DNA from 3 places in the Paenibacillus sp. 01T47 genome. Region 2 is predicted to be linked to each of the others. Evidence: riboswitches for the same ligand, from Rfam matches in the RefSeq annotation. Region 2 holds a riboswitch; each other region holds the start of a gene.
What was found. Region 2 has a riboswitch for cobalamin ahead of AC1DOV_RS20220 (DUF4430 domain-containing protein). Riboswitches for the same ligand answer to the same signal wherever they lie in the genome.
Positions count from the first base shown of each region.

Region 1: linked by a shared signal. The riboswitch ahead of metE (5-methyltetrahydropteroyltriglutamate--homocysteine S-methyltransferase) and the one ahead of AC1DOV_RS20220 (DUF4430 domain-containing protein) in region 2 are both predicted to bind cobalamin.
Region 3: linked by a shared signal. The riboswitch ahead of AC1DOV_RS11290 (DUF4430 domain-containing protein) and the one ahead of AC1DOV_RS20220 (DUF4430 domain-containing protein) in region 2 are both predicted to bind cobalamin.

Region 1 covers NZ_JBFTPA010000003.1:193,909-201,573, forward strand. Annotated here, with positions in the region: gene AC1DOV_RS08270 (hypothetical protein) at 1-201, shown strand, start outside; gene AC1DOV_RS08275 (SDR family oxidoreductase) at 234-1,013, shown strand; gene AC1DOV_RS08280 (DUF2332 domain-containing protein) at 1,143-2,168, shown strand; gene AC1DOV_RS08285 (winged helix-turn-helix domain-containing protein) at 2,241-2,486, shown strand; gene AC1DOV_RS08290 (TVP38/TMEM64 family protein) at 2,563-3,171, shown strand; gene kduI (5-dehydro-4-deoxy-D-glucuronate isomerase) at 3,398-4,228, shown strand; gene AC1DOV_RS08300 (DeoR/GlpR family DNA-binding transcription regulator) at 4,254-5,048, shown strand; gene kduD (2-dehydro-3-deoxy-D-gluconate 5-dehydrogenase KduD) at 5,053-5,808, shown strand; cobalamin riboswitch at 5,953-6,146, shown strand; gene metE (5-methyltetrahydropteroyltriglutamate--homocysteine S-methyltransferase) at 6,296-7,665, shown strand, end outside.
Region 2 covers NZ_JBFTPA010000010.1:121,764-129,428, reverse strand. Annotated here, with positions in the region: gene AC1DOV_RS20235 (carbohydrate ABC transporter permease) at 1-975, shown strand, start outside; gene AC1DOV_RS20230 (ABC transporter substrate-binding protein) at 1,358-2,728, shown strand; gene AC1DOV_RS20225 (methyl-accepting chemotaxis protein) at 2,988-4,973, shown strand; cobalamin riboswitch at 5,122-5,323, shown strand; gene AC1DOV_RS20220 (DUF4430 domain-containing protein) at 5,473-7,665, shown strand, end outside.
Region 3 covers NZ_JBFTPA010000004.1:303,035-310,699, forward strand. Annotated here, with positions in the region: gene AC1DOV_RS11270 (ATP-binding protein) at 1-229, shown strand, start outside; gene AC1DOV_RS11275 (Fe(3+) ABC transporter substrate-binding protein) at 357-1,496, shown strand; gene AC1DOV_RS11280 (ABC transporter permease) at 1,499-3,154, shown strand; gene AC1DOV_RS11285 (ABC transporter ATP-binding protein) at 3,151-3,816, shown strand; cobalamin riboswitch at 3,831-4,031, shown strand; gene AC1DOV_RS11290 (DUF4430 domain-containing protein) at 4,208-4,981, shown strand; gene AC1DOV_RS11295 (energy-coupling factor transporter transmembrane component T) at 4,974-5,843, shown strand; gene AC1DOV_RS11300 (ABC transporter ATP-binding protein) at 5,834-7,483, shown strand; gene AC1DOV_RS11305 (ECF transporter S component) at 7,471-7,665, shown strand, end outside.

The DNA of each region.
Region 1 (7,665 bases), on a different contig from region 2:
TCAGAAATCGTACATACGAAATCCAGCAAGTCTCATATCACGATGTCTGAAGATGGAGATAATCGAAAAAAAGAGCTTCAGGAGCCATCAACCATTATCATACCTGATGACAATTTACAAAATTTTCGATCCAGTGCCCTATCAGACGATGAGAAGAAACAAATTAAACAACATGTATTAAATCTAATAGATAGATTATAAGTTTAGGACAAACGAATATGGAGGAATTGCGAATGATCTCATTTAAAAATAAGATAGCGATAGTTACAGGAGCGAGCAGATCCACGAGAATTGGAACAGCGATTTGCCGTTCGCTTGCACGCTTAGGAGCAGACATTTTCTTTACGCATTGGCATGCCTTTGATGAAACGGAAGGCAATGGGGGAGAGAAGGATTGGCCTGAGCAGCTGCGTAAGGAACTAGAAGACTTAGGCGTGAGGGCAAGTCATATGGAAGCGGATTTTGCCGATGTGGAAACTCCTGCCCTTATAATGGAACAAGTAGAAAGGTCGTTAGGCCACGCGACGATTTTAATTAACAACGCCACCTATTGCGTACCTTCCAATTATAAAAGCTTGGATATAAATATATTGGACCAACATTATGCTGTGAATAACCGCGGGCCGATATTGTTAAGCACAGAGTTTGCGAGCAGATTTGAGAAAAACCAAATTAAAGGGACATCGGGCAGAATTATTTTTATGGTTTCAAAAGGGCCCGATCCTAATAATTTGGCTTACATTGCAACAAAAGGCGCATTGATTGGGCTTATCGAGCCGCTATCTGTAGGGTTGGCTCCGCTTCAAATTACAGTAAATGGATTTGATCCAGGTCCCACCGATTCTGGCTGGATGGATGAGCAGATGAAGGCTGGCTTTTTGCCAATGTTCCCTATGGGACGCATCGGTTTGCCGGAGGATGCAGCTAAAGCAATCAGCTTCTTGGCGAGTGACGAATCACAGTGGATAACCGGGCAAGTTATAAAATCTGAAGGCGGTTTTTTAGGTAAATAGCTGATTTTGTCCTTTATCATCCTACGTACAAGTGATAAAAGAAATCTATATAGTTTATAAAATCATTGAAATATAATTTATCGATAGCCATGATACAATGCCGTTAAGTGGGAAAATGGAGGGATGGCATTGTTGAACAAACCTATTTTGACTGAGCAATTTATGGTGTTCGCGACGAGGGAATGCAAAGGCTCAAGCTGTTTATATGAACAGCTATCATTAGCCATTGCAGACGATGATGAAATGCTTCAGATGGCTTCTTATTGCAGAGAAGGCCAGCCAGTACCCAATCTTTTTTTTGCTGCGGTTCAGTACTTGCTGCGCAAAGAGACCAGCCACGAACTGCAAAAGTTTTATGGCAGCTTAGTTAACGATCCGAGAGATGCGGCGGAGGCATTCCCTTTTTTTAAACACTTTTGCCTTCAGCATAAAAACGAAATTGTTCAACTGCTCCAAAGCAAGCTTGTACAAACGAATGAGGTTAGACGCTGTGCTTACTTGTATCCTGCATTTTGTTACATGTATCAAAAAACGAAAAAACCATTGGCCATCATTGAAATCGGAACAAGTGCGGGGCTGCAGCTTTTTTGGGATAAGTATAGTTATCAATATAACAATAGTGAAACCTATGGAAATATAGATGCTGAACTGGTACTGCACTCGGAAGTTCGTGGAGATGTTATTCCGCATCTCCTAAAACAAAGTCCGCCAGTGATTGCAAGGATAGGAATAGATTTGCACGTTAATAATCTGGAAGAGGAAGACGATTATCTTTGGTTAAAGTCGTTGATATGGCCTGAGCATAATGAGCGGACTGTGAATTTTGACAAAGCAGCTTCTTTATTAAAAGGGCAGCAGATGGAGTTGTTTCAGGGGAATGGCGTGAAACGACTTGCTGAAATGGTTGCTAAAATAACGGAGGATTGTGTTATTGGTGTGTTTCACACCCATGTAGCCAACCAAATGACTCATGACGACAAAGTTGAATTAACAGACAGCATTAGGAGAATAGGGCAACAAAGAGATATATTTCACCTCTACAATAATATGTGGGACCCAAATCTTCATCTTGATTATTATTTGGAGGGCAAGGAGCAAACGGAAACGTTAGCGGAAACAGATGGTCATGGCCGTTGGTTTCGGTGGATGCTTTGATCCTACCTCGTTCATTGTGGATTTAACGAAAGAGCATAATTTCAGCGCGCAGGGATAGAGGTCGAGAGATTTATGGAATGGGATGCGGGTGCTTACACCGTTGCATGGAAAGCACAAAAGATTGTACTGCTTCCGAAGGAATATGCGCTGCTGCATTTCATGCACAGCCATGCAGGGCAAACGCTGTCGCGCGAACAGCTGCTAGACAACGTCTGGCCAATGGAGGCGCCGGTAGATCGTACGGTAGATGATCACATTTACCGGCTGCGGCGCAAGTTGAAAATATCCCGAACACTTCGTTGTCATTCCAAAACTTAAATTTGACACAATGCATTGCTCGTATTTATCTTCAATAATGATAAGCTGGAGATATCTTTTATTCAGGGGTACAACAATGCTCAAAAAAACAGGTTTAGCTGCTTTGTATGCCAGTATTGCTTTTCTTATTTATCGTTATGGCGATGTGATTTTGACGTGGTTTCAACAAGCGGATAACGTGCCGCTCGTCGTCATTATGGCAACGCTCGTCGCACTATTTCCTGTCATCCCGTATCCCGTAATCGGCGGGCTCATTGGTGCTGCTCTTGGCCCAGTGTTAGGCGCGGCAGTGACTTGGACGGGCTCAGTGGCAGCATCCATTGTGATGTTTCTGTTTATCCGCTATGGCTATCAAGAGTGGGGGAAGAAATTTCTCTACCGTTATCCAAGCATCGGAAAACTAACGGTGATGTTTGAGCAGAATGCTTTTCTGACGATTATGTTTGCTCGGCTCATTCCGTTCATTCCATCCATTGCAGTTAATATGTACTCGGCGCTAAGCCGTGTTTCCTTTACCGTTTATGCGATCGCCTCATCGATTGGTAAAATTCCAGCGATGCTGTTGTTCGCCACGATCGGTGACACGCTTATGACGGACCCAAGAAACGTATTTGTTACCGTCTTAGTATACGGCATGTTTATGGCGGTATCTCTTTATGTTTATCGAAGGTGGAAGCTTCAGTAGGTTTCCTCTAAAACAACAGACGGCCTCTTCGCAAATGATGCGCGCGGAGGTCGTTTTTTTGTTGTACAATCTTCTCGAAAATAAAATGTTCATGCTAATCCAAAATGTTTAAAATGTTCTTTTTATGTTCGTAAATGTGTGTTATTATAGAAACGAACAATAACAAACATTAGCGTAGCTTGCGAGGCGAGTCTAACGCAAATAACTTTTAGGAGGCTTTTATCCAATGGAAGTACGCCATACTACGAATCCTACTGATGTGAAGCAATATGATACGGAACGTCTGCGCAGCGAGTTTTTGATCGAAAGCTTGTTTGAGCAAGATCAATTAAAAATGACATATACGCATTATGACAGAATGGTTGTAGGCGGAGCATTGCCTGTGAACGAGACGCTTGAGCTGGAGGATGCTGCAACGCTAAAAACCGAATATTTCTTGGAACGCCGCGAGGTTGGTTTCTTGAATATTGGCGGACCTGCTTCGATTTCCGTTGATGGGGAAGTATACGAGCTGAATAAGCTCGACGTGCTTTATGTTGGCAAGGGCAAACGTCAGGTGCTGCTGTCAAGTGTAGATAAAGCAAACCCTGCGAAGCTTTATTTCTGTTCCGCGCTTGCGCATGCTGAAATTGCAACACGCAAGATGACGATGGAGGAAGCGAATCCGACTCATCTTGGTTCGCAGGAGACTTCCAATGAACGTATTCTTTATAAATATATCCACGCAGACGGCATCCAAAGCTGCCAGCTTATGCTTGGTGTAACGAGCTTGAAAACGGGAAGCGTCTGGAATACGATGCCTTCTCATGTCCATGACCGCCGCATGGAAGCATACTTGTACTTCGACATGAATGATGATGCTCGCGTATTCCATATGATGGGCGAGCCTTCGCAGACGAGACATCTTGTTGTTGCCAATGACCAAGCGATTCTTTCACCGCCATGGTCGATCCACTCAGGAGTGGGCACAAGCAATTATACATTCTGCTGGTCGATGGCTGGAGAGAACTACACATTTACAGATATGGACGCCGTACCTGCAAGCGAGCTAAAATAGAAACATTCGCTACAGGGGGTGCACTATGCTTGCTGCCGAACGGCATCGTAAGATTATAGATAAATTGGAGCAGCTTGGCGCGGTTAAAGTTTCCGAGCTAAGCGAGCTGTTTCAAGTCACGGAGAAAACAGTTCGTGAAGATTTAGAGAAGCTGGAAGAGAAGGGATTGCTGAAACGGACTCATGGCGGAGCTGTGCCCCAGCATAGAGGCGAAGACAGCCTTTATCCGCTGCAATTCCCAAACAGCAAGCATCAGCGGGAGAAGGCGGCGATTGCGGAGCTTGCTCTTTCATGCATCGAGCCTAATGATATTATTGCGCTTGATGCTGGCAGTACTACGCTCGAAATGGCAAAACGTCTGCCCAACATCCCGGTTACGGTGCTTACGAACGATCTGCTTATCATTCGGGAGCTGACTGCGAAGGACCAAGTAAGGCTTGTTATTCCCGGGGGCTACCGGCATAACAATTTGCTTATCGGCGCAGAATCGCAGGAATGGATTAAACGACTGAATGTACACAAGCTGTTTCTTTCCACAACCGGCATTCATATGGAATATGGGCTTACCATATTCACAGAAGAATTGACGAAGCTGAAGAAACTGTATATGGAAAATGCCAAGGTCGTCTACTGCCTTGCCGATCATAACAAATTCGATAAGGGTGCACTAATAACGTTTGCCGGTTTGCATGAAATTGACTATATCATCACAGACGAAGGTATAGATGCGGACGTTGCGGCGAGGTATGAGTCACAAAATATAAAAATGATGAAAGCAGCGCTTTCGGAAAATGGGAAGCGTACTAAAGGTAGGAGCTGAGCCGATGAGTTTGTTTGATTTGACGGGTAAAACAGCTGTCGTCACAGGTGCAGGGCGCGGGCTTGGGGAAGCGATTGCGCTTGGATTAGCACGAGCGGGTGCGGATATCGCGCTTGTCACGAACCAAACGCCTGCTGACAAAACGGCAGCAGCGATAAGAGAGCTTGGACGCAAAGCGATTACAATTCAGACCGATATTGCTGACCGAACGAAGCTTGCTGGAATTGTTGATCGTACAGTTGAAGAACTGGGACGCATCGATATTTTGGTCAACAACGCGGGTATCATTCGCCGCACACCAGCTGCAGAGCATAGCTACGAGGACTGGCAGGATGTACTCGATGTTAACTTGAATTCTGTATTTCTCCTTTCCCAGCTGGCCGGGAAACATATGATTGAACAGGGCTCAGGGAAAATTATTAACATTGCGTCGATGTTAACCTTCCAAGGCGGAATTAATGTTCCGGGCTATACGTCCAGCAAACATGCCGTTGCCGGTCTTACCAAAGCGCTTGCTAGCGAATGGGCAGCTAAAGGCTTGCAGGTAAATGCCATAGCCCCAGGCTACATGAGTACAGACAACACCGAAGCGCTTCGCGAGGATCCTGTTCGCAGTGCTCAAATTTTGCAGCGCATACCAGCGGGACGCTGGGGTACATCGCAGGATTTGATTGGACCAGCGGTATTCCTAGCTTCTTCAGCTTCTGATTATATGAACGGCCATATTTTGGCTGTTGATGGCGGTTGGCTGGTTAGGTAATTATATAAAAAACCAATAAGGCTTTCCTTTTGCAGCGCAGGCTGCTTAGAGGAGAGTCTTTTTTTGATATTATAATGATTTCCATTGTATGGTTATTATTTTGCGTGTATAGTTATTCGTGATCCTAAAAAATGCGATCAACAACTGAAATAAGTGGAAATAGGTGCTCTTGCTGTATAGCTTGAGCTTAAAAGGGAAGTCCGGTGCAAAACCGACGCGGTCCCGCCACTGTAACAGAGGAGTCTAAGCGCTAACGCCACTGATCTTAACCGGTTGGGAAGGCAAGCTTACGATGATGATTCTGGAGCCAGGAGACCTGCCTATTTGAACGACACTGATTTTACCTACGGGAGATAGGGAGGTGTTAAGACAGAACCGCTGTTTATTAAAACGCCGGGCGTCTTTACCTTTGCTTCTTTAAGGTAACGACGCTCTTTTTTGTGCTTTTATTTCATAATAATTACATTTATTAGGAGGAAATATGAACGTGAGCAAACTGCAAAACAGTGTACTTGGATATCCGCGTATCGGCGAAAATCGGGAATGGAAAAAAGCGCTTGAAGCCTTTTGGAAAGGTGATTTGGACGAAACGGTATTCCTCCAAACGCTTGAAAGTATTCGTCTTAACAACCTGAAGCTGCAAAAGGATAAAGGAATTTCGCTAATTCCTGTTAATGATTTTACGTTGTATGATCAAATGCTGGATACTGCAGCGATGTTTGGCCTTGTGCCAGATCGTTTTTCCTATGATGGAGGTCCTGTTCCCGTACAGACCTACTACGCAATGGCGAGAGGGACACAGGAAGCACAAGCCTGCGAGATGACCAAATGGTTTAATACCAACTATCACTATATTGTGCCAGAACTTGCGGGTGCTGCTCCGGTACTGACGGAAAACCGTCCGCTGATTGCGTACCGCGAAGCCAAAGAAAAGCTTGGCATTGAAGGTAAACCTGTCATTATCGGTCTATACACCTTCCTCAAGCTGTCGAAGGGCTACGATGCCAAGCAGCTTCCGCAGCTTATTGAGCAGTTTATACCGCTTTATGCTCAGCTGCTTAAGGAGCTTGAGCAAGAAGGCGTACAATGGATGCAAATCGATGAGCCCATCCTTGTTACCTCTATTTCTGAGGAAGAGATGCAATGGGTTGAATCGATTTATGCAAGGCTGAACCAAGCAGCACCAGCGCTTAACATAATGCTTCAAACGTATTTTGAGGCGGTTGAGCATTATGAAGCTGTAGTTGCTCTCCCGGTACAAGCGATCGGTTTGGATTTCGTTCATGGTTTGGAGCAAAACTTGAAGTCGCTGGAGCAATTTGGTTATCCGAAGGATAAGCTCGTCGGTATCGGACTTGTAGACGGACGCAACATTTGGCGCTCAGACTATAAGCAAAAGCTCGAATTGCTGCAAAAGCTTTCGGCATACATTCCAGCTGAGCGCGCGATCATTCAATCGTCATGCAGCCTGCTGCATGTGCCGGTAACGGCAAAAAACGAAACCAATCTGCCAGTAGAGCTGCGTGAGGCGCTTGCATTCGCGGAAGAAAAGCTGGATGAAATTGTGTGGCTAAGTGAAACAGCGACTGTAAATGAGGCGGACATCTCAGAACTGCGCAAGCTTGAGCTTAAGCTTAACGGCGAGCGGATTCATCATTTATCCATTTCTCCTGCCCGCAATCGCCAAGCTGCTGATGCAGCAGCGATAGCGGCGCATCCTTCAACGAGGCAGAAGCCATTTGCGGAGAGACAAAAGCTGCAGCAGCAAAAGTGGAATTTGCCGTTCCTTCCAACAACAACAATCGGCAGCTTCCCGCAAACGCTGGATGTACGCCAAGCAAGGCAAAAATGGAGAAA
Region 2 (7,665 bases):
GCGATGAAGTCTGAGTTCGAGAAGGTTAGCCGCAGCGTAAGGGGAGTTCTATGGGGCCGCAAAGCCCAGAAAACAAAAATGCTGGTGCTCGGACGAAGCTTGTCTGACGGATTGCTGGCGAAGCTCATCATTTATTTGCTGCTCTCGATTGTCGCTTACCTTTATTTACAGCCGATTCTTTATATGGTCAGCACGATGTTTAAGAACATGAGTGATCTCCTTGATCCGACGGTAAAGTGGATTCCGCGCGAGATTACTTGGGAAAATGTGACGAAAGCGCTGAAGGGTCTGCAATACCCGGAAGCGCTCAGAAACACTGCCCTTATATCGGTGACATGCTCGCTCGTACAGGTCATTATTTGTGCGATGACCGGCTATGCGCTTGCTAGGCTGGAGCTGCCATTCAAGGGACTTTTTACGGCGCTAATCATATTGACTTTCTTGATTCCGCCGCAGGTTATCATCATTCCGCTTTACGTTATATTCAGCAAGCTCGGCTTGTTGAATTCGATTTTTGTGTTTCTCATACCGGCTATATTCGGGCAAGGCCTTAAGGGAGCATTATTTATTCTCATTTTCCGGCAGTTTTTCAAAGCGCAGCCGCCAAGCTTGGAGGAAGCAGCGAAGCTGGACGGAGCTTCTACAGCGAGGCTGTTTTTCGGAATTATGCTGCCCCTTGCAAGGTCAGCATGCTTAGTCGTGTTTCTTTTCTCATTTATTTGGTACTGGAACATGTATTATGAGCCATCGATGTTTCTTACCAAAGGCTTCACGCCGCTGTCGATCCGCCTAGATATGCTGGAGGATGTGCTGAATCCGTCCTTGCTCGGAAATACGCGAACCATCGTTAATCCGATTACGGAGAGCACCAAAATGGCCGCAGCCTTCCTTATCATTTTACCGCCGATCATCGTGTTTATGTTCCTTCAGCGCTGGTTCGTTAGCGGTATTGAAAGAACGGGAATTGTTGAATAGTCCGCTGTCTGCGCTAAGGTGCAGCAGCTCTTTAGGGGGGTGATGTTTCGGCAAACAGCTGCTGGAACGGTTTCAACGTTATAAAGAATGCTAAACCGCAAAAAACGAGGGGAAGGCTTATGAAACTAAGCCTATGCTTACGAAGCTAGTTTTGCTTCACAAAACTAAGCCTATGCTTACGAAGCCAGTTTTGCTTCACAAAACTTAAAGCTTATGCTTACGAAGCCAGTTTTGCTCTACAAAACTTAAAGCTTATGCTTACGAAGCCAGTTTTGCTTCACAAAACTAAGCTTATGCTTACGAAGCCAGTTTTGCTCTACAAAACTTTAGCCTATGCTTACGAAGCTAGTTTTGCTTCACAAAACTTTTAGGAGGCCAAAAAATGAAAAACAAAAGCGCTTTGACATGGATGTTGTGTATGGTCTTGTTATTTTCAGTCGTTCTCTCAGCTTGCTCCGGCAATGGTGAAAAGAATAAAACGACTAACACTCCTTCTAATAATACAGCGACAGATGCACCTACCGATGATGCAGCCAAACCGGCTACAGAAGAGAAGCATGAGCCTGTTACGATTAAACTCATTTCATGGTCTGATTCCTACACGGAATTATACAAAATGTTTAACGAAAAATATCCATGGATTACAATTGAACAGGTTCCTGTAAACGGAAAACCAATTATGGAGATCATCGCTACTTTGGAAGCGGCAGGAACACCAGCCGATTTAACTTGGATCGACAGTGATTTGATCTCGTTTGACCAAGCTGGCTTGGTTGAGGATTTGACTCCTTATATTGAGAAGGATATGACATTCCAAGATGTTCAGCTGCCTCAAGGATTTTTTGATACGATGACGTATAAAGACAAAAAATTGGCTGTGCCATTCGTTGACGTACCGATGTGGATACTCGTCAATAAAGATTTGCTTGCTAAGCATGGTGTTGAAATGCCAGCAAATGATTGGACTTACGATGATTTCCGCGATGTAGCCAAAAAAATTACCGATCCAGAAGCAGGGGAATATGGCTTAACGACACAGCCAGAATTTCAAATGCGCGTTCTTAGCACAAAAGCAATTGCTGACGGACATGCTGCAAACATTCATTACTTAAATGAAGATTTGACACAAAGCTTGCTCAATACGCCAGATGTAATGAACGATGTTAGATGGCTTTCAGATTTTGTGTGGAAAGACGGCTCCATGCAGAGCAATGCGAAGGCTAAGGAACAAGGCGATGTATCGAGAGAATTTATTAACGGTAAAACGGGCTTTGCGATCGGCGGAGACTGGGTACTACCTGGCCTCAAAAAGGATGCGAAATTTGAATGGGATGTTTTGCCTTTCCCAAGAGGAAAAGTAAGCCAACCAGGTTATAGTATTTATGGTCCGCTTTCACTGCTCAGCGGTTCCAAGCATAAAGAAGAAGCGTTCCTATGGATTAGCTTCCAATTCTCAAAAGAAGCGCAAAAATGGAAGATTGACCAAGGAGCTAATGCTTCAGTTATCGATCCTGAATTGACAGCTTATTATGATGAAACGCCAATGTGGGAAGGCAAAAACAAGGAAGCTGTTAAAATTGCAAAGGAAAATGCAAAAATACAGCCGGGCGTAACCGTTCCTGCTTGGTCTGAATACAACTGGAACAATATTTTGAATGAAATTATTTTTGATGGAGCAGATATTAATAAACTGATTCCAGAAACGGAAAAATGGAATAAGCGGACGCTAGAGGTTCGTGAATCGTTGAAATAATCGGAGTCTACCTTAAGTAGGCTAATCTCAAAATCACCCTATGTCGCTTAGTTTGCGGCAATAGGGTGATTTTTTTGTATTAATAAGGTATGTAGATAGCCTAAGCTTAGTAATTCATAAACTTAGTCATATAAAATAATTAATAATTTCAATATAAATATGTATTATTTAAGAAGTTTCAATCTAATTGGTTTAATTTACATAACATTTTAGTTAAACTGGTTTAATATAGATAAATTAACAGTGGGGGTTATCAAAAATGAAGATGGGATTACGCTCGTTGACGAATAAATTTATGCTAGTCATGGCCGCCGCATTAGTCATAATCGTTAGTGTGATTCTCATGTATGAATGGAAATCTACTCGTATAGCTGTCGAGCAGCAGCTTCTGGAAAAGGGTCGCACGATGGTTTTATCGCTAGCTCGCACACTTGAGAATATTACGGAGCAGGATTTTAAAACAGGTGTTGTGCTGGAGGATGGAACGAAATGGGACGGAAATAAGCTTAAAGAGGATTTTTTCAACGATACATTGACTGTAAATCCTGAAAGTGAGAAAGTGGCTGAAAAAAGGCTAAAGGACTCAACCTATGCGGGGAAAGAATCGATTTTATACAATGGAGAGTCCATTCCGCTATCTCAATATGAGCTGAAATATGATAGTGCCTATGACCGTTATACGGATTACCGCTGGCAAGGCATTATGGATAGTTTTCTGACGGAGGAAAATGTTATTTTTGCTATTGCAGGCGCTTATTCAGAAAATCCGAATTTTGCGGGCTATATCCCAACACATAATAGCATTTACAGCCCTATGGGAGAAGAATCAAAAGATGCTTGGGGTGACGAGGGGCTCCTTAGTCAAAACTACCGGGCCAATCGGATTTTTAACGATAAAACAGGCTACAATGCCGCTACGAATACGAAGACGGACGATGTCCTTCTGCAAAAATATAATAGACTCATAGACGGGAAAACGGTAGAAACGTGGGATATTTCCTATCCGTTAATTATTGATGGCAAACATTGGGGCGGGGTACGTGTTGCATTGTCAAAAGAAAAGGCAGATGCGCTCATTGCTTCAGAAAGAACGATGGTTGTCATGCAATTTGGCGGCCTGATGGCTGTTGTTTTGGTTGTTTTGTTTCTGCTATCACAATTTATGGTAGGACGTAAGCTTCGTAATATTGTTCATGCTGCAATTAATCTTAATTCTAGCGAAGCGGATCTTACCTATCGTATAGAAAATAAAGGAAATGATGAAATTGCTCGCCTAGGCGAAGAAATCAATCATTTTATTGCCCATATGCAAGGCTTAATGCGGACGATTCGGAACAATGCCGCATCCGTATCGGATTTTGCAGGCCGATTGGGTGTAGGCTCGCAGCAAAGCCGAGAGCTCTCCTCGCAGCTTGCTTCCTCTGTGAATGAGATGGCAATTGGCGCGGAAAATCAAGCAGACGGAGCAGTTGAGGCAGCAAGGTCTATGGAGGAAATGGCGACGAGCGTAGGAAGGATTGCTCACTCCTCGAGCCAAATGTCGGAAGCGTCGAACGATATGCTGCAAGCAGCGGAGCTGGGCCATGAAAAATCGGATCATGCAGTTGGTCAAATGGAACGGCTTGGCGCGGCAACGGCTTCGATATCACGAGTGATCGGGCAGCTTAATGAGCGCTCATCCGAAATCCAAGAGATGGCAGGCACGATTGCTGCTATTGCAAATCAGACGAATTTGCTCGCTCTAAACGCTGCTATAGAAGCGGCACATGCAGGGGAGTATGGCCGTGGATTTGCAGTAGTATCAAGTGAAGTGAGAAAGCTGGCTGAACAGGCTTCGGCTCATGCGGGCCATATCGAAGAAACGATTAATGAGGTGCTAGCCTTGACTGCCGATGCTGTTGGCGCGGTCAATGCAGGAGAGCAAGAAATGGAACAAGGATTACTCATCGTTCAGGAGCTAAAGGTATCTTTTGATACGATATGGAAGGAATCCCGCCTTGTAGCCTCACAAATTGAAGACGTATCTGCTTCAACGGAGGAGATGGCAGCAGGCAGTGAGGAAGTGAGCGCTTCCGTTGAATCGATGGCGCAGGTAGCCAAGGATACTTCAACTCATGCTGCGCAATCGGCAGCGGACACTGAGCGGCAAAATCAGCTCGCAGCTGAAACGCAGCAGCTTGCTTCATCTGTAAATGAGCTTTCGGAAGAGCTTCAGCGTTCGATTAAGAGATTCAAAATTGAGTAATTTGGAGCTGAAGTAGATTTATGATGAAATACTAGTTATAGGCGCATGAAATCGAATAGGGAATCGTACAAGTTGAAAAAAAAACGGTCAGAACCTTTGTCTAATCCTTTCAAATTTGATACAATTCACAAAACAAGCACTTACAATTTCATAGAATAGCTAATATGGTGCTGCCGTGAATCTATTATTCACAAGCAGCTTAATAGGGAAGTTCGGTCAAAATCCGACGCGGTCCCGCCACTGTATCGCGGAGCAGACGATCATGTTGTCCACTGTCATATCACGACGGGAAGGAGATCGTCTAAGCAATGAAGCGAAGCCAGGAGACCTGCCATAGGAGCGCTCTATATTTCTCACGAGGATGGGAGGGAGATGTTTATTCGTGCTTTTGCAATAGGTGGATTCCTATGTTTCCATGCGCACGTGTTTATCCAAACATCTTTCCACAAACGGAAAGATGTTTTTTTGTTGCCAAAAATGATTAAAGGGAGAGAAAACATTGCTTAATTTAAAAAGATTTATGAAAAAGAGTTTGCCTGCAATTTTAAGTTTTGTATTGGTGTTTACTTTATTTGCACCACAAGTAGGTAAAGCGGCAGATCATTCTGCGAATACGTCATTGAATGAGATGATTGATAAGACGGTTGAGTATTATAAAAATAGAAATACAACATTGAATTCTTGGTGGGAAATTGTTGCCCTTTGGGGTGCTGGAGAAAACCTGCAGGATGGCAGTTGGAAGCTGCCTAGTTGGAAGACCGTGGATCCGGGGTTGAAGCCTAATGATAGTGATACAACTCATATCCGCTATATTTATTCATTACTCGCGATGGGTGAAGATCCTGCGCATGCGTGGGAAACGGATCGAAATCTGTATGCGGAGTTAGCTGCACAATTAAATAAGGATACAGGGTCATTCGCCGGTTCAACAAACAGGCATATGTGGGCGATGCATGCACTTGACACGGGTGCAAAGCTTGGGAGTGACGTTGGTAGCTGGGATGATACCTCAAAGAATAAGGCATTAAAATATCTATTAAGTAAACAGTTGAATGACGGTGGATTTGCATTTTTTGGAAAAGATTCTGATCCTGATATGACTGGTATGGGGCTGCTTGCACTCGGCAATTATCAGAATGATAGTGCTGTTCAAGCTGCGATTGTAAGAGTGAAAAATTATTTGCAAACTATAAAGTTAAACCAAGAAAATGTCATGTATGGAAAAAACTCGAGCAGCACTTCTGCCGTAGTAAGCGGATTAACAGCCGTTGGCGAGGATATGTTGTCTGATGTCTGGATGGCTAATGACAAATCAGTACTTGATACTTATTCATTGTTCCAGCTCCAGAATGGAGCATTTAAGAACGATTTAGATAAAGGTTCTAATTCAATCGCTACAGAGCAAGCACTTGTTGCACTTGCTGATATTAAAAATCAGAAAACGGTATGGCAACGTTTAGGTGAAATAAAACTTCCTGTCTTTGTTAACACAAAGGTTAAAGTTGATGGTATTTCTCAAAGTATTTATGATCAGAAAACGGTTAGTTTAAAACAGAATGAAAAGCCAGTTACAGCACTCGATGCTCTAAAAAAGGCACTTAATACAGCAAATCCACCTATCACTTTCAATATTGTAAATAGTAGTATTGGTTCATATGTTCAAGGAATTGCTGGACAAGAAGCTGGTTCATTTGGCGGCTGGGATGGCTGGATGTACGAGGTCAATGGCATTGCGCCAGATGTAGGTGCAGATGCATACCAGCTTAAAGAAAATGATGAGGTCCGATTCTATTACAGTCGTTACCCTGCGCTCTCTACAACAACAAAGCTGAACACCGGCTCAGTTGATCCTATTGTCGACGTTAAGCTTGTGGGTGATCATTTCAGCAGCGAAGCGACTATTGCAAGCAACTGGGCTATTGATTCGGATACGTCAGGACTGACGATTAAATCAATTGAGAAGACGAACGATCAGCACATTAAGATTAGTCTTTTGGGCAAAGCAAAAGACAAGCCATTTACACTACAAGCATTAGCAGCAGCTTCAGAGAGTAAGAAGGAGAGCGAACCGTTTCCGGTTTTAGTTTCTGATTCTGTGACTGTAGATTTTCAGGTTGATGGCATTTCATCACCAATTTATACGAAGCAAACGGTGACACTTAAGAATACAGAAAACCCAGTAATGGTTTTAGATGTATTTAAAAATGCCCTTGATCGAGCAGAGCCAAAGATTGGTTATAAAATAACGGAAAGCAACTTCGGCCCTTATGTATCAGAAATAGCTGGGGAAGCAGCCGGCAGTCTTGGCGGCTGGGACGGCTGGATGTATGAAGTAAATGGGATTGCTCCAGAAGTTGGCGCAGACGCATATGAGCTTAAGGAAAAAGATGTCGTTCGCTTCTATTACAGCAGATATGCTGAACTTTCTACACAATCAACGATTACAAGTGGTGCTGATAATCCGTCGATTGACGTAAAGCTTGCTGGTGACGAGTTCACTAGCGTTGCGGCCAATATCGAAAATTGGACTATTGATACTGGAAATACAGATCTAAAAGTAAAATCACTTGTTCAAGATGGCAAGAACATAAATATTTCTTTTGAAGGTACAGCAAAAGGCGGAACAATAACCGTTAAAGCATTAGCTGCTGCGTTAGTTGGCAAAAAAGAATCCGATCCAATTGTAATCGCT
Region 3 (7,665 bases), on a different contig from region 2:
TCAAGTCACAGATTTTGGCGTTGGCATATCTGATCAGGACTTACCGCTCGTTATGAATCGTTTTTACCGCGCAGACCGTTCGAGGAGCGGCACAAGCGGCGGTCATGGACTCGGGCTGGCGATTGCGAACCGTTTGGTGCAACGATATGACGGTAGTTTGCTCATTGAAAGTAAACTTCATCAAGGTACCACCGTTTCAGCTGTTTTTAAACGAGTTACCCGAAAATGAATGTCGGGTAGCTTTTTTTTATTTTCACAGCATTTTCTCATTTTAGTAGGTTACAATAGGAACTGTTGAATTGGTGGTAATGATTTTCATTATCAAATTAAAAGTGGGAACGAGAGGTATGACAAAGATGAAAAAGAATTATATCGTAAGTGTCGTATTGTTAACGATGCTAACAGTGCTCGTATTAGCAGGTTGTGGAGCGAATAATGCAGGAAACGATAAGACGAATGCTTCTTCGCCATCGCCAGAGGCGAGCCCAGTAACGACTGAAGCAGCTGGTGGAAGTAATGATACGAGTAAGAATAACAACAAAGAGCAAGTCGTAAACGTGTTTACAGCAAGACACTATGATGTTGACAGCCAGTTGTTTGATGCCTTTACGAAAGAAACAGGCATTAAAGTCAATGAAATTAAAGGTACAGCAGAAGAGCTCGTTGAACGTTTGAAGCGAGAAGGAGAAAGCTCAGAAGCAGATCTGTTCATTACAGTAGATGGCGGCGTTCTAAATTATGCGAAGCAAAATGAAGTGCTTCAACCGATTCAATCCACAACGGTTGATAGTAATGTACCCGCAGAGCTGCGGGATAACGAAAACAATTGGGTTGGCATTGCAACCCGTGCACGCGTTATCGTCTATGCCAAAGATCGTGTGAAGCCGGAGCAGCTGTCCACCTATGAAGATCTTGCAAATGCCGCATGGAAAGGGAAAGTATTGGCGCGCTCGTCTGCCAGCCTTTATAATCAGTCGCTGCTTGCTTCATTCATCGAACTAAATGGAGAGCAAAAGGCTGAAGAATGGGCGAAGGGGATTGTAGCAAACTTTGCTCGTGATCCTGAAGGCGGAGATCGCGACCAAGCGAAAGCGGTCGTTGCTGGTCTAGGTGATGTTGCGATTATGAACACTTATTACGTTGGGCAGATGTTGAATTCGAAGGATACGGAAGAAGTTAAGGTTGCAGAGAAAATTGGCGTATTCTTCCCGAACCAAGAAACGACAGGCACACATCTTAACATCAGCGGTGTAGGCCTTACTAAGCATGCTAAGAATAAAGATAACGCTGTTAAACTGATCGAATTCATGACAGGCAAAGATGGGCAAACGCTGTTAACGCAAGGAAGCTTCGAATTTCCTGTAAATGCTGCTGCAGAAAAGCCTGAGTTGTTAAAGGGCTGGGGTGACTTTAAAACACAGAAGCTGGATTTCTCCAAGCTGGGCGATCATAACAAAAAAGCAGTCGAGCTTCTGGCTAAGGCAGGTTGGAAATAAAAATGATGGCTTCCATCTCTTTGCGAAATTTAAAGAGAATATTGAACGGCTGGGTTATATTGAGCGTAATAGGGGCCATCATGGCCCTTATTCCGTCTCTTTATATTTTTTTCGGTTTGTTTGACAAACCGAATGAAAACTGGCAGCAAATCAAAGAGTATATGCTGTTTGAATCTGTCGTTCAATCTTTATATCTTGTAGTAGGATCGGTGTTTTTCTCCGTTATCATCGGCGTGTCGCTTGCATGGCTTGTTGCAGCCTATGATTTCCCGATGCGGAAGTTCTTTCACTTTGCATTTTTGCTGCCACTGGCTATTCCACCATATATTGCAGCTTATACTTACGGTTCTATGCTGAGCTATACGGGCAGCATACAAGTTTTTATGCGAAATACGCTCGGCGTAACCCCTAACCAAGCTTATTTTGATATATTGTCCATGAAAGGCGCTATTTTCATATTTTCAATGTTTTTATTTCCTTACATTTATTTGATGACCAAAACCTTTATGGAGAAGCAAAGCGCAGCTTTCATAGAAAACGCAAGATTGCTCGGCAAAGGGCAGCTTCATATCTTTTTCCGAATCGTATTGCCTTTGTCGCAGGCTGCAATTATCGGCGGAGCCAGCCTCGTCGCATTTGAGGTACTGAATGATTTTGGAGTAACAAAACATTTTGGCATTGCTTCGTTTACTGCAACGATTTTCAAAACATGGTTTGGTATGTATGACGTTGATTCTGCCCTGAGATTATCTGCGCTCCTAATGAGCGCTATTATTGGATTGTTTATTATGGAGAGACTGCTTCGCAGGCGAAAAATGTATCATTCCGCGACAAGCAAGCTTAATCCGCTTAAACGAAGGAAGTTATCCTATTTAGGGACAGCTGCTGCTATTTTTGTGAGCACGGTTATATTTGCCCTTTCGTTCGCTATTCCAGTAGTTCAGCTCCTCGTTTGGGCGACATGGACATATCAAGATGTATTGAACAGCAAATTTGCGCAGCTCGTCTCAAACACGCTTTTGGTTTCCATTGTTGCGATTACCGTGTTGATGCTGCTTGCAGTTATTGTCGCCAATGTAAGCCGGAGCCTGAATCGATCGCTTTTGTCGCTTGCAGCAACAAAGCTAATTTTAATGGGCTACTCTATCCCGGGTGCTGTTTTGTCCATTGGCGTGCTTGCTTTGTTTATTTCCCTAGACCATCAATTAAGCGGCGTCTATTCATGGTTAGGTTTTGGATCGAGCAAGCTCGTGCTCAGCATGTCGCTCGTAATGCTTATTTTCGCCTATGTAATCCGCTTCCTTGGTGTAGGATTTAATGCGGTGGAAGCGGGATTTGATAAAATAGGCAATCGTTATTCTGAAGCTTCCAGAACGCTCGGCATCGGTATGACTGCTACCTTCTTCAAAGTTGACTTGCCTTTAATAAAAGGATCCATATTAGCAGGCTTCCTGCTTACCTTTATGGAAATTATGAAGGAGCTGCCGCTGACGCTGCTGCTGCGCCCGTTTAATTTTGAGACGCTAGCGACAAAAGCCTATCAATATGCAAGCGATGAGCAAATTCATCAAGCTTCGGTACCGTCTTTATTCATAATCACGGTGGGAATGGCAACTGTTTTTGTTTATCATCGGTTGGGAGAGAAGAAATCCAGATGAACTTTTTTGAGCTGACTAACGTTTCTTTTAGCTATGATAATGGGAAAAAGAGTGTATTGGAAAACTTTACGATGCAAATGCAGAAGGGTGAAGTTGTTGGAGTGCTTGGTCAAAGCGGTTGCGGGAAAAGCACGCTGTTGCGGATTATTGCCGGGCTTGAGATTCCTGCCTCGGGACGTATTGCCGCTGGCGGCAGGGTTTTAGTAGATGATCAGCAGTTTATTCAGCCTGAGCAGCGCGGCATAGGCATGGTGTTTCAGGATTATGCGTTGTTTCCTCATCTGACTGTCGGTCAAAATATATTATTTGGTTTACATCGATTATCAAGAAAAGACAGATTCAAACGGCTGGATGAAATGCTGGAGCTGATACAGTTAAATGATTTCGTCAAGCGTTATCCGCATGAGCTTAGCGGCGGTCAGCAGCAGCGTGTTGCTTTTGCTCGTGCGCTTGCCCCGTCTCCCTTGATGCTGTTGATGGATGAGCCATTTAGCAGTTTGGATTCACACTTAAAGCAAAGCATTCGGGAGGAGCTGAAGCGATTGCTTCACAAAGCCCAAATTACGTGTATGTTCGTCACCCATGATCAAGAGGATGCAGCTGCTATTTGCGATCGAATCATTCAAATCCCATATAGACAAACCCCAGCAATCCCGATATGATTGATTAAATAATCGCATAATTGAATAGAGAAGGTGCAAACAAAAGCATGCTTTTGTTTGCTTAATAGGGAAGTCCGGTTCAATGCCGGCGCGGTCCCGCCACTGTATGTGAAGAGTGATTCTCTGCAAATGCCACTGTCCGATTCAAGGATGGGAAGGTGTGAGAATCGCGTTGACGCACAAGCCAGGAAACCTGCCTTTTTTATTTTGTTTCTCATTCTTCGGGGGTAAAGAATGTGGAGGCGTAATCGTTTTGCAGGACGCATCATATATTTTAGTTATATACGGTTGCTATTCTTACATTCGGCATGCAGATCCCCTAATAGAAGGGGGTCTTTTTTTTATTGTTAAGGTTTGTGTGAATGAGACAAAAAGGAGCAGAAAAGAGACGATGGCAAAGATCTACAAGAAATGGTTACCAAGCTTAATCATCCTATGGCTGTTTATTGGTTTATTAGCTGGCTGTGCCAGTCCGGCACAAAGCGTTAATTCCAATACCAATCAAGTGCAAACCAGCAACGAAGGACAAGTGGGAAAAGAAGCGGAGAAAGCCGCTGATGAGCAGCCAACGAGTACTTCAGCATCAGAAACGGCAGAGGCAACGCAGTTGCCTAGCGAAGATAAAGATCAAGATAACGCGAAGGCAACCGACAACGCTGGCGGTAAGCAAGCAACGCCTTCCCCGAAGCCGAAGCAGACAAATGAGCCAAAACTGGATGATCCAAAAACGAAGCCTACTACTTCTGCGAAACCAACCAAAACAGACAGTGCGGCTACTGCGAAGCCCGTCACGCCTGTTGCAACGCCGAATCCTATGCAGACGGTTACGATTTCAATTGTCGCGGACAAAGATACGGGAACGGTGCTTGCACCAACAGCCGTAGAGTTCAAGAAGGACGATACCGTTCTAGATGTATTGAAGAAAATTACGAGAAAAAACAAAATACAAATGGAATACAGAGGTGTTAAAGGCGGTGCTTATATCGAAGGCATCGATAATATTTACGAATTCGATCTGGGTGCGAAGAGCGGCTGGATGTACCGAGTAAACGGTGAGTTTCCTAACAAGGGCGCCGGGGTTTACAAGGTTAATGAAGGTGATGTTATTGAATGGTTGTACACGACTGATCTTGGCGAGGATATAGGAGCAAAATTCGATGAATAGTGCGTTCGGTTCGGTACATCCGGTTACGAGCTTCAGTTATTATGCAGGAGTCATTACATTCGGCATGCTCTTATTTCATCCTGTTTTCTTATTGACGTCACTTGCTGCGATTACGGTAATTATTGTCATTCATGGCGAAGGGAAGCGGCTGCTTAAGCTGCTTCCTTATTATGTTCTAATGGGCGGTTTAGTTGCTGTTCTTAACCCGCTGTTTTCTCATCGCGGGCGGCATATTTTATTTTATTTTATGGATCAGCCGATCACGTTGGAAGCTATTTTATATGGTGTGACGATGATGCTCTCTTTATTGTGCATTTTACTAGCCTTTGTATCGTTTCAGCAGATTGTTACGACGGAGAAATGGATGTATTTATTTTCACGAGTCGCTCCGCGAACTGCACTGCTAACCTCGATGTCGATTCGGTTCGTACCGCTTTTCTTGCGGAGACTGGATCAAATTACTACGGTTCAACGAATAAAAGGGGTTTCGATTCTCGAAGGCAGCTTGAAAAAACGGAGCAAGGATGGCATGCTGCTCGTTCGTGTGCTGTTGACCTGGTCCTTGGAGGAGGCGCTTCAGACCGCTGATTCTATGAAAGCTAGAGGGTATGGCGCAGCTAAACGAAGCTCTTATGTCATCTATCGTATGGATCGTAGAGATTGGTATGTTCTATTGTTTCTTGGAGCAATGGCACTAGTATGCATTTGGGGCTGGATGCAAGGTTTTGGTGTGCTTACTATTTACCCGCGTCTGGAAACAATGCAGTTTCATAGGGGGGAAGGCATTGCATACGCTTGCTATTGCGCCTTTCTGTTAACACCAGTCGTACTTGAAGAAATGGAGAGAAGGTCATGGAAGTAATTCAGGTTGATCAATTGACGTTCCATTATCCGGAATCAACGGTTGCAGCACTCGATAACATTACTTTAAATATCAAGCCAGGCGATTTTGTCGTCCTTTGTGGGGCATCCGGCTGCGGCAAAACGACGCTGCTTCGGCACTTGAAAAAAGAAACGCAGCCTACGGGGAAACGCTCAGGCACCATTAAGTATAATCGTGTATTGCTAGAGGAACTGCCTGCGGTCGAGGCGGCTGAACAGATCGGCATGGTGTTTCAAAACCCTGAAAATCAAATTGTGATGGATCAGGTATGGCATGAGCTGGCTTTTTCCATGGAAAATGTCGGCTATGGGCAAGCGGTTATGCGTAAACGACTAGCCGAAATGAGCCATTTCTTTGGGCTGGATGAGCTGATTAACAAATCCGTTCATGAAATATCGGGGGGACAGAAGCAGCTGATCAATCTTGCTTCAGTATTGCTGCTGCAGCCAAAGCTGCTTCTATTAGATGAGCCCACCTCTCAGCTTGATCCGGTAGCGGCGCGAGATTTTCTGCAGTTTATTTATCGGCTGAATCAGGAAATGTCGATGACGGTTATTATAAGCGAGCATCGGCTGGAGGATGTTATTCCACTTGCAGATCGAATCATTCTGCTGGAGGAAGGCAAAGTGAAATACGACGCGCCGCCGAGAGAGCTATGCCGGCTCGTTGGTGTTGATGCAGCGCAGAAAGAAATGCCATACCTGCCTTCCGTTACGAAGCTGTTTCTATCTGCCCAGAAGGCTGGCAGCCTACCAGAAGCAAATCAAATTCCGCTTACCGTGCGTGAAGGGAAGAAGTGGCTCTCCAATGTTTTCGGCGTACATACAATAGGCGCAAATCATTCAGTAATCAACGAAAGCAGCGAGCTCGAAAAAAAGGAATGGCTGCTTGCTTGTGATGAAATAACGTTTAAATACGAAAAAGCGAGTGCAGAGGTGTTGAAGAAGCTGTCGCTTAACGTGTACAAGTATGAGTTTTTGGCGGTGCTTGGCGGCAACGGGGCTGGAAAAACAACGATGCTGCAAATGATGGCCGGATTATTAAAGCCGCAGCGAGGCAAGCTGAAGCGGGATAAATCGATTAAAGTTGGTTATTTGGCGCAAAATCCACTGCTTTATTTTAGCTACGATACAGTTGAAGAGGAGCTTCAGCGAATGGCGGATTACGCCAAACTCGATGATCGGGATCGGAAAATAGCTCAGGTTGTCGATTCCCTGCAGATTTCCTCTATTTTGCCGAAGCATCCTTATGATTTGAGCGGAGGAGAGCAGCAGAGAGCGGCGTTAGCCTTAGTGCTGCTTGGTGAGCCGGATGTTCTATGCTTGGATGAGCCGACAAAGGGGCTTGATCCCATAGCCAAGCAGCGAACAGCGGAGCTGCTGCAGCAGTTATGCCATGCAGGCAAAACCATAGTCATGGTCACACATGATATTGAATTTGCTGCCGAGCATGCAACGCGCTGCGCGATGCTGTTTGATGGAGCAATATCTGCTGAGTCGGAGCCGGCGCAATTTTTTGGTACTAATTATTTTTACACAACAGCCATCAATCGAACGGTGCGTGAATGGCTGCCAGAAGCGCTGACGACAGAGGATGTGATTGCAACGTGGGCAAAATAAAGCTCTGGTTCATTGCCAGCATTGGACTGTTCATCGCAGCTATGGCCTTATCCTCTGCCATTTCCGATGATCATTATTTAATGCTAAGTATCGTGCTGCTATTTGTCACGATGATTCCTTTTTTTGCAAGGTTTGAGAGACGGAAGATCGAAGCGCGCGAGATTGTTATCCTTGCTGTGCTG